Regions from separate parts of the Streptomonospora arabica genome, predicted to be linked through region 2. Evidence: riboswitches for the same ligand, from Rfam matches in the RefSeq annotation. Region 2 holds a riboswitch; the other holds the start of a gene.
What was found. A riboswitch is a leader RNA that binds a small molecule or an ion and turns the genes downstream of it on or off. The one in region 2 is predicted to bind glycine.
Positions count from the first base shown of each region.

Region 1: linked by a shared signal. The riboswitch ahead of gcvP (aminomethyl-transferring glycine dehydrogenase) and the one ahead of gcvT (glycine cleavage system aminomethyltransferase GcvT) in region 2 are both predicted to bind glycine.

Region 1 is NZ_BAAAQI010000012.1:41,140-48,217, forward strand. Features, by position in the region: gene gcvP (aminomethyl-transferring glycine dehydrogenase) at 1-2,896, opposite strand, end outside; glycine riboswitch at 3,016-3,105, opposite strand; gene ABD284_RS18190 (MerR family transcriptional regulator) at 3,389-3,985, opposite strand; gene ABD284_RS18195 (FAD-binding protein) at 4,568-5,839, shown strand; gene ligD (non-homologous end-joining DNA ligase) at 5,855-6,760, opposite strand; gene ku (non-homologous end joining protein Ku) at 6,877-7,078, shown strand, end outside.
Region 2 is NZ_BAAAQI010000004.1:288,832-295,909, reverse strand. Features, by position in the region: gene ABD284_RS09735 (serine hydroxymethyltransferase) at 1-960, opposite strand, end outside; gene gcvH (glycine cleavage system protein GcvH) at 965-1,345, opposite strand; gene gcvT (glycine cleavage system aminomethyltransferase GcvT) at 1,522-2,643, opposite strand; glycine riboswitch at 2,690-2,789, opposite strand; gene ABD284_RS09720 (3-deoxy-7-phosphoheptulonate synthase) at 3,117-4,172, opposite strand; gene pip (prolyl aminopeptidase) at 4,669-5,628, shown strand; gene ABD284_RS09710 (ferredoxin) at 5,765-5,956, shown strand; gene ABD284_RS09705 (NAD(P)/FAD-dependent oxidoreductase) at 5,940-7,078, opposite strand, start outside.

The DNA of each region.
Region 1 (7,078 bases), on a different contig from region 2:
CCTCCGGCGGCGGGCAGGCGCAGACGAGGTTGCGGTCCCCGTAGGCCTGGTCGATCCGCCCGACCGGGGACCAGTACTTGTCGAACCGCAGCCGCTGCACCGGGAAGGCGCCCTCGTGCCGCGAGTAGGGGTGGCGCCACTCGTCGGCGGTGAGCGCCTCGGCCGTGTGCGGCGCGTTGCGCAGCGGGTTGTCGTCGGCCGGGTAGGCGCCCTCGGCGACCCGGTCGATCTCGCCGCGGATGGCGATCATGGCGTCGACGAAACGGTCCAGCTCCTCCAGGTCCTCACTCTCGGTCGGCTCGACCATCAGCGTCCCCGCCACGGGGAAGGACATCGTGGGCGCGTGGAACCCGTAGTCGATCAGCCGCTTGGCGACGTCCTCGTTGCTGATGCCGGTCCGCTTCTGCAGGCCGCGGATGTCGATGATGCACTCGTGGGCGACCAGGCCGCCCCGGCCGGTGTAGAGCACCGGGTAGTAGGGCTCCAGCCGCTTGGCGACGTAGTTGGCGCCGAGCACCGCGGCCTCGGTGGCCGCGCGCAGCCCCTCCTCGCCCATCATCCTGATGTAGGCCCAGGAGATCTGCAGGATCCCGGCCGACCCGAACGGCGCCGACGACACCGGGCCCACCCCGGTGTAGGGCCCGGCCTCGGGCTGGCTGGGGTGGTTGGGCAGGTAGGCGGCCAGGTGGGAGCGCGCCGCCACCGGGCCGACACCCGGACCGCCGCCGCCGTGCGGGATGCAGAAGGTCTTGTGCAGGTTCAGGTGGCTGACGTCGGCGCCGAACCGCCCGGGCTTGGCCCAGCCCAGCAGCGCGTTCAGGTTGGCACCGTCGACGTAGACCTGGCCGCCCGCCTCATGCACCAGGTCGCACACCTCGGTGATGGTGTCCTCGTAGACGCCGTGCGTGGAGGGGTAGGTGACCATGATGGCGGCCAGGTCGCCGGCGTGCTCGGCGGTCTTGGCGCGCAGGTCGTCCATGTCGATGTTGCCGCCGTCGTCGCAGGCCACGACCTTGACCCGCATGCCGGCCATGGTCGCGCTGGCGGCGTTGGTGCCGTGCGCCGAGCTGGGGATCAGGCACACGTCGCGCCCCCGCTCGCCGCGCCCGCGGTGGTAGCCGCGGATGGCCAGCAGCCCGGCCAGCTCGCCCTGGGAACCGGCGTTGGGCTGCAGCGACACCGCGTCGTAGCCGGTGATCTCGGCGAGCCACCGCTCCAGGTCGCGCACGATGCGCACGGTCCCGGCGGCCTGCTCCAGCGGCGCGAAGGGGTGCAGCGACGCGAACTCCGGCCAGGTCACCGACTCCATCTCGGCCGTGGCGTTGAGCTTCATCGTGCACGAGCCCAGCGGGATCATGCTGCGGTCCAGCGCCAGGTCCTTGTCGGCGAGGCGGCGCATGTAGCGCAGCAGCGAGGTCTCGCTGCGGTGGGCGGAGAAGACCGGGTGGGTCAGGTAGTCCACCCCTCGGCGCAGCTCCTCCGGCAGGGCCGCGCGCCGGTCGGCGCCGGCGGTCCGGCCGGGGACGCTCTTGCCGAAACCGGTGAACGCCGCCACCACGGCCTCGATGTCGGCGGTGGTGGTGTTCTCGTCGCAGCTGACGCCCACGGTGTCGGAGCCGGCGGCCAGCAGGTTGACGCCGCGCTCGGCGGCCGCCTCGACGACCGATCCCGCCGCCCCGGGCACGCGCACCCGCAGCGTGTCGAAGAACCGCTCGCCGACGACCTGGAACCCGGCCGCGCGCAGCCGCTCGGCGAGGTCGGCGGCGTGGCCGTGCACCCGCTCGGCGATCGCCCGCAGCCCGTGGGGCCCGTGGTAGACCGCGTACATGCCGGCCATCACCGCCAGCAGGACCTGGGCGGTGCAGATGTTGCTGGTGGCCTTCTCGCGGCGGATGTGCTGCTCGCGGGTCTGCAGCGCCAGCCGGTAGGCGGGCTTGCCCGCGTTGTCGACCGAGACGCCCACCAGGCGCCCGGGCAGCTGGCGCTGGAGCCCCTCGCGCAGCGACATGTAGCCGGCGTGCGGGCCGCCGAAGCCCATCGGGACCCCGAAGCGCTGGGTGGAGCCCACCGCGATGTCGGCGCCCATCTCACCCGGGCTGCGCAGCATCGTCAGCGCGAGGATGTCGGCGGCCACCACCGCCAGCGCGCCGCGCTCGTGCGCCTCGGCGATGACCGGGCGCGGGTCGCGCACCGCTCCGCTGCCGGCCGGGTACTGCACCAGCACGCCGAAGGCGTCGGTGTCGGGCAGCCCCTGCGACAGGTCGGCCACCACCACGTCGATGCCCAGCGGCTCGGCGCGGGTGCGCAGCACCGACAGGGTCTGCGGGAACACGTCGGAGTCGACGACGAAGACGTCGCTGCTGCCGCGGGTGGCGCGGCGGGCGAGGGTCATCGACTCGGCCGCGGCCGTGGCCTCGTCCAGCAGCGAGGCGCCCGAGACCGCCAGCCCGGTCAGGTCCGAGACCATCGTCTGGAAGTTCAGCAGCGCCTCCAGGCGCCCCTGGGAGATCTCCGGCTGGTAGGGGGTGTAGGCCGTGTACCAGGCCGGGTTCTCCATGATGTTGCGCAGGATGACGGGCGGGGTGGTGGTGTCGTAGTAGCCCTGACCGATCATCGAGGTCAGCACCCGGTTGCGGTCGGCCAGTGCGCGCAGCTCCGCCAGCGCCTCGGACTCGCCGGCCGCGGCGGGCAGCTCCAGCGGCGCCGGCTGCCCGGGGCGGGCGAGGATGCGCTCGGGCAGCGCCGCGGTCATCAGGTCGTCGGTGCTGCCGTAGCCGACCGCCTTGAGCATCTGCGCGAGCTCGGCGGAGTCGGGGCCGATGTGCCGGTCGGCGAAGTCGCGGGCCGCCGCGGCGCCGGCGTCCGGCCCTCGTTCACGGGTTGGCTGCTCCGTCATGGAGACCTCCTGGTCGCTGTGCCGCTTTCGCGGCTGCTCCTGTCTGGTCTCCCCCTCTGTCGCTCACGGCCCGCCAGGGCCGAGGCGCAGGCACGTCTCGCCTACCGCTCCAGAGTGGCCTCCTCCACGCGGTCCTTGGTGCCTGAGAGGTTACTGGGGAGTTTTGCCCCGTCGGCGCCCCGCTGTGGGGTCTCTCCCGCGTGGTATCGACGGCCGGATCGTGGTGTCGACTGCGTTGTTCGGTTGTGGGTCGTCCATTATGTACGGCCCTGATGGACCACAGGGCGGCGGGGGCGTACTGCCCGCCTTCGCGGTCGCGCGCGTGTCAGGCCCGCCGCACAGCCGACGTTACTGGATCCGGGCGCATTCGTGGAGTGCACGCGGGTAGGCGCGCATCACACCCGCGCCGCCGCCCGCGGACCGGGCGGCCGGCGCCGGCGAGCGCGGACGGGGAGGCCGGCGCGGCCGGCGGAGTCCGCGGGAGGCCGGAGGTCAGCCGGTCTTGCGCTCGCGGCGGCGCCGCGCCAACTCGTCGGCGGGCCGCGCCTGCGGGCTCAGCGACCCGCCAAGCTCCTCGCCGGGAACCTCGTCGAGAGCGCCCTCGAGCTCGCGCCACACGCGCCCCAGGGCGATCCCGAACACGCCCTGCCCGCCCTGCATCAGGTCGACGACCTCGTCGGGCGACGTGCACTCGTAGACGCTGACGCCGTCGCTCATCAAGGTGACCTGGGCGAGGTCGGCGGTACCGCGGTAGCGCAGGTGGTCCACCGCCGGGCGGATCTGCTGCAGGGAGATGCCGGTGTCGAGCAGCCGCTTGACGACCTTGAGCAGCAGGACGTCGCGGGAGTCGTACAGCGGGGGCCTACCGCCCTCCTGCTGCACGGTGGGGCCGACCAGGCCGGTGCGGGCCCAGTAGTCGAGTTGCCGATAGGTGATTCCGGCGGCCGCACATGCCGTGGGGCCGCGATAACCGACGTCCATAGGCAGCGCCACCACGTCCTCTTCGCACAGCAGGCCCTGCTCCCCAGCTCGCCGTATCGCTGTATGCCTGAGAGCGGAGGTTTGCTGCTCACCGCTAGTAACCGCCACGCCGAACCTCCGGCTCCTCGGCCCACGGCGGTTTGACAGGGGGCATGAAGGGTGCGCCGCGGGTTCCTTCGACATTGAAGGTAAGCCGGTCGCACGGACAGCGTCAACGACACCCATCGGCGCGTCGCGGAACCTGTTTCGCCGCCGCCGAGCACCGCCGCCGTCCATTTGCAAGCATAACCGAAGGACGGCTCGCGGGCGGCTTTCCCGCCTTCCTGACCTGCACCGGAACCGGAGCACCGGACCGGGCGGCGACCCGGGTGCCGCGCCGGCGCCCGCGGGGCGCGTCCACATACCCGCGACACGCCGTCGCCGAAACCGTCGCGTCCAGGCGGATCCGGCCGCCGCGGCCGCCGCCACCGCGACCGGGCCGCCCGGTTCGCACGGTTCCCCCACCCGCGTGCGGCGCCCCGACGCGCGCGGGCCGCTGCGGCCCGCTGCCCGAGCGGCCCTCGCACCGGGGCCCTCGCCGGCCCGGGTGCCCGCGCGAGGGGGGACACCGCGTCTGGTATCTCTGGTGGCTGCCACAACGGGCGGCCGCCGGCCGCCGCGTTCCATCCGTCTCCCCGGAAGGGGCAGCAGGTGAACCGGCCTACCACGAACTGGGCGGGCAACATCGGCTTCGCCGCCGAGCGCCTCCACCACCCCTCCACCGTCGCCGAGGTGCAGGCCGCCGTCGCCCGCGCCGAGCGGGCACGGGCCCTGGGCAGCGGGCACTCCTTCAACGCCGTCGCCGACACCCCCGGCGACCTCGTCTCGCTCGCCCGCCTGCCGCGCACGATGGAGCTGGACACCGCGGCCGGAACCGTCCAGGTGGGCGCGGGCGTGCGCTACGCCGAGCTGGCGCAGTGGCTCCAGGAGCGCGGCCGCGCCCTGCACAACCTGGGATCACTCCCCCACATCTCGGTGGCCGGGTCGGTCGCCACCGCCACCCACGGCTCCGGCGACGCCAACGGCAACCTCGCCACCGCGGTGGAGGCGCTGGAGCTGGTGACCGCCGAGGGCGACCTGGTGAGCCTGAGCCGGGCCGAGAACGGCGCCGAGTTCGACGGCGCGGTCGTGGCGCTCGGCGCGCTCGGGATCGTGACCGCGATGACGCTGCGCACCGAACCGGACTTCGACGTCGCCCAGAGCGTCTACGAAGGCCTGCCGCTGGAGGCGCTGGACGAGGACTTCGACGCGATCACCGGCGCCGCCTACAGCGTCAGCCTGTTCACCCGCTGGCGCGACCCGGTGGTCGACCAGGTGTGGCTCAAGCACCGGGTGGGCGGCGGCCCGCCCGCCGGCGGCGCCGACGGCTTCTTCGGAGCGCGGCCGGCGGACGGGCCCCGCCACCCCGTGCCGGAGATGTCGGCCGAGCACTCCACCCGGCAGCTGGGCGTGGCGGGCCCCTGGTCGGAGCGGCTGCCGCACTTCCGCCCCGGATCGCCGCCCAGCAGCGCAGGCGAGGAGCTCCAGGCGGAGTACCTGCTGCCGCGCGGCGCGGCCGTCGCGGCGCTGCGGGCGCTGGAGCCGCTGCGCGAGCGCATCGCCCCCGTCCTGCAGGTCCACGAGATCCGCACGATCGCCGCCGACGGGCTGTGGCTGAGCCCGAGCCACCGCCAGGACACCGTCGGCTTCCACTTCACCCTGGTCCCCGACACCGCCGCGGTGCTGCCGGTGCTGGAGCTCATCGAGGAGCGGCTGGACCCCTTCGGCGCCGTGCCGCACTGGGGCAAGCTGTTCACCGCGCCGGCCGGGTCGCTGCGCGGGCGCTACAGCAGGATGCGCGACTTCGCGGCGCTGGCCCGCCGGTTCGACCCGCGCGGCAAGTTCGCCAACGCGTTCCTGCGCGAGCACGTCCTCGGCGGCTGACGCCGCCCCGCTGTCCTACAGCCGCTCGATGGCCCGGCGGGGCGAGCGGGCGTGGCGGGCCATGTCGCGCCAGGGCTCGGCCCCCGAGCGCTCGGGGAGGGTGCGCACCGTCCAGTGCCGGGCCGTGTCCACGCGCTCCAGCTCGTCCCAGGACAGCGGGGCCGCCACCGGCGCTCCGGGCAGCGCGCGCACCGAGTACGGCGCCACCGCCAGCTGGGCGTAGCCGTTGCGCAGGTAGTCCAGGAACAGCCGGTCGCCGCGGCTGCGCTTGCGGAACCGCGTGGTCAGCTCGTCGGGGCGGCGGCGCGCGACCAGTTCGGCGATGACGTGGGCGAAGTCGCGGGCCTGGCCGGCGTCGATCTCGGGGCGGATGGGCGCGACCACGTGCATGCCGCGCGAGCCGGTGGTCATCACGAACGCGGCCAGGCCCAGGCTTTCCAGCACCTCGCGGACGTCGTAGGCCGCGCGGCGCACCTGCGCGAAGTCGTCGCCGGGCGGGTCGAGGTCGATGACGAGCCGGTCGGGGCGGCGCAGGTCGCCGACCCTGGTCAGCCACGGGTGCAGGGTGATGGCGGCCTGGTCGGCCAGCCATACCAGGGTGGCGGCGTCGTCGCAGACCAGCATCTCGTTCCCGGCGCGGCCGTCGTCCTTGGCCACGTGCACCGACCCGGCCCACGGGGGCGCGTAGGAGGGGCGGTTCTTGACGTAGAAGCCGCCCTCGGGGTCGGCGATGCCGTGCGGGTAGCGCTGCACGGCCAGCGGGCGCCCCCGCAGGTGGCGCAGCATCGGCCCGGCGACCGCGCGGTAGTACTCGGCCAGCTCGCGCTTGGTGACCCCGCCCGGCTCGAACAGCTCCTTGCCGGGCCGGCTGATGCGGACCCGGTGGGCGCCCACCCGCCATGTCAGCGCTTCCGTGTCCAACCGTGCCCTCCCCCGCCCGCGCCGGCGTGTTCGCGTGCGTCTTTACCCGCGGCCTGCGGCGTTTTACCTGGTAACGGGCAGTATGAGAGGTAAGCCCGAGCGGAAGGAGGCGCCCGATGGCCTCTCCGGTGTGGAAGGGAACACTGTCCTTCGGTCTGGTGAGCCTGCCGGTGCGGCTGTTCAGCGCGCGCGAGCGCCACGGCACCCGGTTCCACCAGTTCCAGCGCGACACCTCCGACCGCATCCGGTACCGGAGGGTCAACGAGCGCACCGGCAAGGAGGTGGACTCCGCCGAGATCGTGCGCGGCACCAAGGCCG
Region 2 (7,078 bases):
GCCACCGCTGAGCACCCGCACGCCCGACTGCACGGCGTCCTCGCGCATCAGCCGATCGGCCAGGATCTTGGCGCCGGAGACGGTGCGCCGCTGCCGGTCGGCGAACTCCTCGCCCGCCGCGACCTTCAGCGAGACCGCCTTGCCGGCGATCACGTGCTCCAGCGGTCCGCCCTGCATGCCGGGGAACACGGCGGAGTTGATCTTCTTGCCGAACTCCTCCTTGCTGAGGATGAGCCCGCCGCGCGGACCGCCCAGGGTCTTGTGCGTGGTGGTGGTGACCACGTCGGCGTGGGGCACCGGGCTGGGGTGCAGCCCGGCCGCCACCAGGCCGGCGAAGTGCGCCATGTCGACCATGAACAGGGCGTCGACGTCGTCGGCGATCTTGCGGAACCGCGCGAAGTCCAGCTGGCGCGGATAGGCCGACCAGCCGGCGACGATCATCTTCGGCCGGTGCTCCTTGGCCAGCTTCTCGACCTCGTCGTAGTCGACGGTGCCGTCCTCGGGGCGGACGTGGTAGGCGACCGCGTTGAGGATCTTGCCGGAGTAGTTCAGCTTCATGCCGTGGGTCAGGTGGCCGCCGTGCGCGAGGTCCAGGCCCAGGATCGTGTCGCCCGGCTTGAGCAGCGAGAAGTAGACGGCCGTGTTGGCCTGGGCGCCCGAGTGCGGCTGCACGTTGGCGTGCTCGGCGCCGAACAGCGCCTTCGCCCGGTCGATCGCGAGCTGCTCGACCACGTCGACGTGCTCGCAGCCCCCGTAGTAGCGCTTGCCGGGGTAGCCCTCGGCGTACTTGTTGGTCAGGACCGTACCCTGGGCCTCCAGCACCGCCTGCGGAGCGAAGTTCTCCGAGGCGATCATCTCCAGCGTGTCGCGCTGCCGGTTGAGCTCGGCGCCGACGGCTGCGGCGATTTCCGGATCGAGCTGTTCGAGGGACTGGTCGAGCAGATTCCGCTGAGAGGGCATGTGATCAACCTTCGCCTTCGGTCAACTGCGTGTACTGCTCCGGAGAGAGCAGCTCGGACGGTTCCTCGGTGACCTCCACCTTGAAGAGCCACCCCTGGCCGTAGGGATCGGTCCCGATGACCTCGGGATTGTCCACCGCAGCCTGGTTCACGTCGACGACCTCGCCGTTGACCGGCGCGTACAGGTCGCTGACGGACTTGGTGGACTCCACCTCCCCGCAGGTCTCACCGGCGGCGACGGTGGTGCCCGTCTCCGGCGGTTCGACGTAGACGATGTCGCCGAGCGCCTCGGCGGCGAATGCGGTGATGCCGACTGTGGCGACACCGTCGCTGACCGCCACCCACTCGTGGTCGCTCGTGTAGTTCAGCTCCGCGGGAACGCTCAATTCAAATCTCCAGGAGGTCGTCGTTGTCCGGGTCTGGGACCGGGTAGGGCGCGGCGCCTTCGCGTGTGGCCGCCCGACCGGTTCGGCGTGGACCGTCGGCGGTTCCACCCAGTCGAATTCTGCCGCTTCGGCCTGCGGCCGCGCACGCTGTGTGCGCGCTTCGGCCGCCGCCGGGGTCAGCGCTCCCGGCGGTAGAGCGGCAGGTCGACGACGTCGACGGCCTCGGCGCGGCCGCGCACGTCCACGGCGGTCTCGCCCGAGGACGGGTCGGCCCCGCTGTCCATGTAGGCCATGGCGACGGGCTTGCCCAGCGTGGGCGAGGGCGCCCCGCTGGTGACCACGCCCACGGGCTCGCCGTCCAGCAGGACCGTGTTGTCCTTGCGCAGCGGACGGCGGCCGCGGGCCACCAGGCCGACCAGGCGGCGGCGCGGGCCGGAGTCGGCGACGCTCTGCAGCGCGTCGCGGCCCACGAAGTCGCCGGGCTTGTCCAGTTTGACGACCCGGCCGAGGTTGGCCTCGAAGGGGGTGGTCCGGGCGTCCAGTTCGTTGCCGTAGAGGGGCATGCCGGCTTCGAGGCGCAGCGTGTCCCGGGCGGAGAGCCCGGCCGGGAGCAGGCCGTGCGGCTCGCCCGCCTTGATCAGGGCGTCCCACACGGCGGGCGCGTCGTCGCCGGGGCTGAGGAAGATCTCGAAGCCGTCCTCGCCGGTGTAGCCGGTGCGGGCCAGGAGCACCGGGTGCCCGGCGACCTGGTGGGAGTATCCCGCGAAGTACTTGATGGTGCTCAGGTCGGCGTCGGTGAGCGGCGCCAGGATGTCGACGGCGGCCGGGCCCTGCACGGCGATCAGCGCGTAGTCGGCGGAACGGTCCTCGACGAGGGCGCCGAAGCCCGCCGCGCGCTCGCTGAGGGCGGCGAGCACGGTCCCGGTGTTGGCCGCGTTGGCCACCACCAGGTACTCGTCGTCGGCGAGCCGGTACACGATGAGGTCGTCGAGGACGCCGCCGTCGGCCGCGGTGATCATGGTGTAGCGGGCGCGGCCCGGCGCGACCTTGGACAGATGGCCCACGAGGGCGTAGTCCAGCATGTCGGCGGCTTGGGGGCCGGTGATGTGGATCTCGCCCATGTGGGAGAGGTCGAAGAGTCCGGCCGTCTCGCGCACGGCCGCGTGCTCGGCGCGCTCGCCGCCGTAGCGCAGCGGCATCTCCCAGCCCGCGAAGCCGACCAGGGTGGCCCCGGCCCGCTCGTGGACGGCGTGCAGCGGCGTTGTCCGCAGTGCCGATCCGTCGTCCGGCGCAGTCATTCTCACTCCCGAGAGGATGGACGTCGTTTCGTGACAGGCGTTGCCATCCTCCCCCTCTGTCATGATGCCTGAGAGCTTCGCCGCGCGAACGCGGCTTGCACCTTCGGCGAGGGGCTCGAACGCCCCTGCTTTCCAGAGTGGTCTCGACCGTACGGTCCGGCGCGCCTGAGAGGTTCTCTGGGGAGGAATTGCTCCTTCGGCGGCCCGTGCCGGCTGCACGGACTCTCTCCCGTACGGATTCAACGACCGGTTCCAGGCTAGCAGTGCGGCTTTCGCGCGAACAGCCAAGGGGACACGAAACGCCCACTTCACCGCACCTGCCAGCGGAGACGCCGACCGCCGCGGAGCCGGGGGCGCCGGCGGCACCCGAGCGCCGGGTCCCTCCGGCGGCGCCCCCGAAAGGCGTCCGCGGCGCGCGGCCCGCGGCGAGTCCGGGCGCCCTCGGCCGCGGGCGGGGCAGCGGGCTCCGGCGCTTAGACCGAGCGGCGCTTGCGTACCGCCTCGGCGAGCCGGCCCAGCACGTCCTCGGTGGTCGACCAGCTCATGCACGTGTCGGTGATGGAGCGCCCGTAGGAGAGCTCCGCGGGGTCGCCCAGCTTCTGGGCGCCCTCCTCGATGAAGCTCTCCAGCATCACGCCGATGATGCCGCGCTGACCGTCGGCGACCTGCGCCGCGATGGCGTCGGCCACCCCCGGCTGGCGGGTGTGGTCCTTGCCGCTGTTGGCGTGGCTGGCGTCGATCATCAGCCGCCGCGGCAGTCCGGAGCGCTCGACGACCTCCAGCGCGGGCGCGACGCCGGCCGCGTCGTAGTTGGGGCCGCTGCGTCCGCCGCGCAGGATGACGTGGCAGTCGGGGTTGCCCGCGGTGACCACGACCGAGCCCGCGCCCGAGGGGTCGATTCCGAAGAAGGTGTGCGAGGCCGCGGAGGCGCCGCAGGCGTCCACTGCCACCTGCACGTCGCCGTCGGTGCCGTTCTTGAAGCCCACCGGCATGCTCAGGCCGCTGCCGAGCTGGCGGTGGACCTGGCTCTCGGTGGTCCGGGCGCCGATCGCGCCCCAGGCCACCGCGTCGGCGATGTACTGCGGGGTGATGGGGTCGAGGAACTCGGTGCCGGCCGGCACGCCGATCGAGCCGATGTCGAGCAGCAGCTTGCGCGCGGTGCGCAGGCCGCGGTGCACGTCGTAGCTCTCGTCCAGCCCGGGGTCGTTGATGAGCCCCTTCCAGCCCAGCGTGGTGCGCGGCTTCTCGAAGTAGACGCGCATGACCAGGCAGAGGTCCTCGCTCAGGGACGGCGTCAGCGCCTTGAGCCGCTCGGCGTAGTCCAGCGCGGCCTCGGGGTCGTGCACGGAGCAGGGCCCAACGATGACCAGCAGGCGGTCGTCGGCGCCGTCGAGCACGCGCTTGACCTCGCCGCGGGCGTCCTCGACCAGCGCGGCGCGCTCCGGTCCCATCGGGAGCTCGGCGAGGAGGTCCTTGGGCGCGATCAGCGGCTGGTAGCTGGCGACGCGCGTGTCATTGGTGTTGGGCATGCCTTCTGTGTCCCTACTTCCGTCTCACCTGCGGACCCACTCAGAACACTAACGCGGGTGGGCGGCGTGCGGGGTGCCGGAGTGTTCCGGGGCGCCGCCCCGCGCACCCGGCCGCGGCCCTTTCGGAGCCGCCGGGTGTGGTGCGCCTCGGCGCGCACGGCCCGAAGCCGGTGTCCGCGCAGGTTCGCGGCGTTTCATGTGACCCTGGACACACTCTGGAGCCGGGCTCCGCCGCGGGGACGCCCGGCGGCCGCGGCGCGCCCGGCAGCGCGGGAGGCGCAGGCGCGGGGCGGGCAGCGGGGACGATGCCGTGCGCTGGAACGATCTTGGCGCGCAAATCCGCCGCGGCGTGCGAAACCCTCGGCGTGGCCGGGCTTCCGGCGCTGCGCCCGAGTGCCGGGAAACGCCGTCCCGCGGCGGACGCGCGGCACTGCGCCCGGTCGTCCCGGTTCTAGGATTGTCCGCGGCCACATCTGCGACGAAGGACGCCTAACCCATGCGCACGCTGTACCCGTCCATCGAACCCTACGACTCCGGCATGCTCGACGTGGGCGATGGACACCGGATCTACTGGGAGCTGTGCGGGAACCCGGCGGGCAAGCCTGCGGTGTTCCTGCACGGGGGACCGGGTGCGGGCTGCTCACCCGACCACCGCCGCCTGTTCGACCCCGAGCGCTACCGCGTGCTGCTCTTCGACCAGCGCAACTGCGGCCGCAGCACCCCCCACGCCGCCGGCATGGACGTGGACCTCAAGACCAACACCACCTGGGCGCTGGTGGAGGACCTGGAGCGCCTGCGGACGATGATGGGCGTGGACCGCTGGCAGGTGTTCGGCGGTTCGTGGGGCAGCGCGCTGGCGCTGGCCTACGCCGAGGAGCACCCCCGGCGGGTCAGCGAACTGGTCCTGCGGGGGATCTTCACCCTGCGCAACGAGGAGCTCCGCTGGTTCTACCAGAACGGCGCCAGCTACCTCTTCCCCGACCTGTGGGAGCACTACCTCGCGCCCATCCCCGAGGAGGAGCGCGACGACCTCATCGGGGCCTACGCGCACCGGCTGTCCTCGCCCGACCCCGATGTGCGCCTGGCCGCGGCCCGCGCCTGGAGCTTGTGGGAGGGCTCGACCATCACCCTGCTGCCCGACCAGCGCGTGCGCGCCCAGCACGCCGAGGCGGAGTACGCGCTGGCCTTCGCCCGCATCGAGAACCACTACTTCGCCCACGGCGGCTTCTTCACCCCCGGCCAGCTGATCGACGGCGCCGACCGGCTGAGCGGCATCCCCGGCGTGATCGTGCAGGGCCGCTACGACGTGTGCACCCCGGTCAAGACCGCACACGACCTGCACCGGGCCTGGCCCGAGGCGCAGTTCCACCTGGTCGACGACGCCGGCCACGCCTTCAGCGAACCCGGCATCCTGCACCACCTCATCGAGGCCACCGACGCCTTCGCCGACGCCTGAGAGGGGGCTGAAAGCGTCTGGGAGGCGTCTCCAGTGGCGGGGGGCGCGCCATCCGCCCGCGGGTCCGCGGCCGCTCGGTGCGGGATTAGGCTCGGACGCGCAAGCAGCGGCCCGACGGCGCAGAGCGAGGAGAACCATGCGGGTCAACGTCGACTTCGACCGGTGCGAGAGCAACGCGGTGTGCATGGGCGTGGTGCCGGAGGTCTTCGAGGTGCGTGAGGACGACTTCCTCTACGTGCTGCAGGAGGAGCCCCCGGAGGACCTGCGGGCCGAGGTCGAGGAGGCCGCCCGCATGTGCCCCAAGCAGGCCATCACGATCGAGGGCTGACCTCGGCCAGCGCGTCCTCCCAGGTGGTGGGCTCGGCCAGGAGCCGGCGCAGGCGCATCACCTTCGGCGTGGAGCGCAGGCCCAGGATGCCCACGAGCATCCCGGCGCGGCCGAGGAGGGCGACGAACTTGCGGTCCTCGGCCGAGCCGTGCACGATCTCGGCGGTGTCGGCGGGCGCGGCCTGGCCCAGCAGCTGGATCTTCATCCCGTACTGGTCGGACCAGAAGTAGGGGACCGGGGTGTAGGGCGTGCCGCCGCCCGCCAGCAGGTTGCGCGCAGCGGCGGCCGCCTGCTCGCCTGCGTTGGTCCAGTGCTCCAGGCGCATCAGGCCGCCGTAGCGCGGGTGCGGCCAGGCGGCGATGTCGCCCGCCGCATACACCCCGGGCAGGGCGGTGCGGCAGTACTCGTCGCAGAGCACTCCGCCGGTGCCCCCGGCCAGTTCGACGCCCGAGCCCTCCAGCCAGCCGGTGTTGGGCAGTGCGCCCAGGCCCGCCACGACCAGCGACGCCTCGACCGCGCTGCCGTCGCCGAGCCGTACCCGCTCGACGCGCCCGCGCCCCTCGAACCCGGTCACGCCCACGCCCAGCCGGAGGTCGACGCCGTGGTCGCGGTGCAGCTCGGCGAACACGCCGCCGACCCGGGGGTCGACGACGCGGGTGAGCGGGGTGGGTTCGGCCTCCAGCAGCACGACCTCCAGCCCGGCCGCGCGGGCGCTGGAGGCGACCTCGGCGCCGACGAACCCGGCTCCCACGACGACGACGCGCTCGGCGTCCTTGAAGGAGTCGCGCACGGCCTCGGCGTCCTCGACGGTGCGCAGCACGTGCACCCCCTCCAGCGCGGTGCCGGGGCGGCGGGCGCGGGAGCCCGTGGCGATCACCAGGCCGTCGGCGGCCACCTGCGAGCCGTCGTCGAGCTCGACGGCGCGCTCGCGCGGGCGCAGCCGCCGCGCGGACCGGCCCAGCCGCAGGTCCAGCCCCAGGCCGTCGAACGCGGAGTCCTCGCGCAGGTCGATGCCCGCACCGGCGCCCTTGCCCGTCAGGAACTCCTTGGACAGCGGCGGGCGCGAGTAGGGGCGGTGCGGCTCCTCGCCGACCATCGTGATCCGCCCCTCGAAGCCGGCTT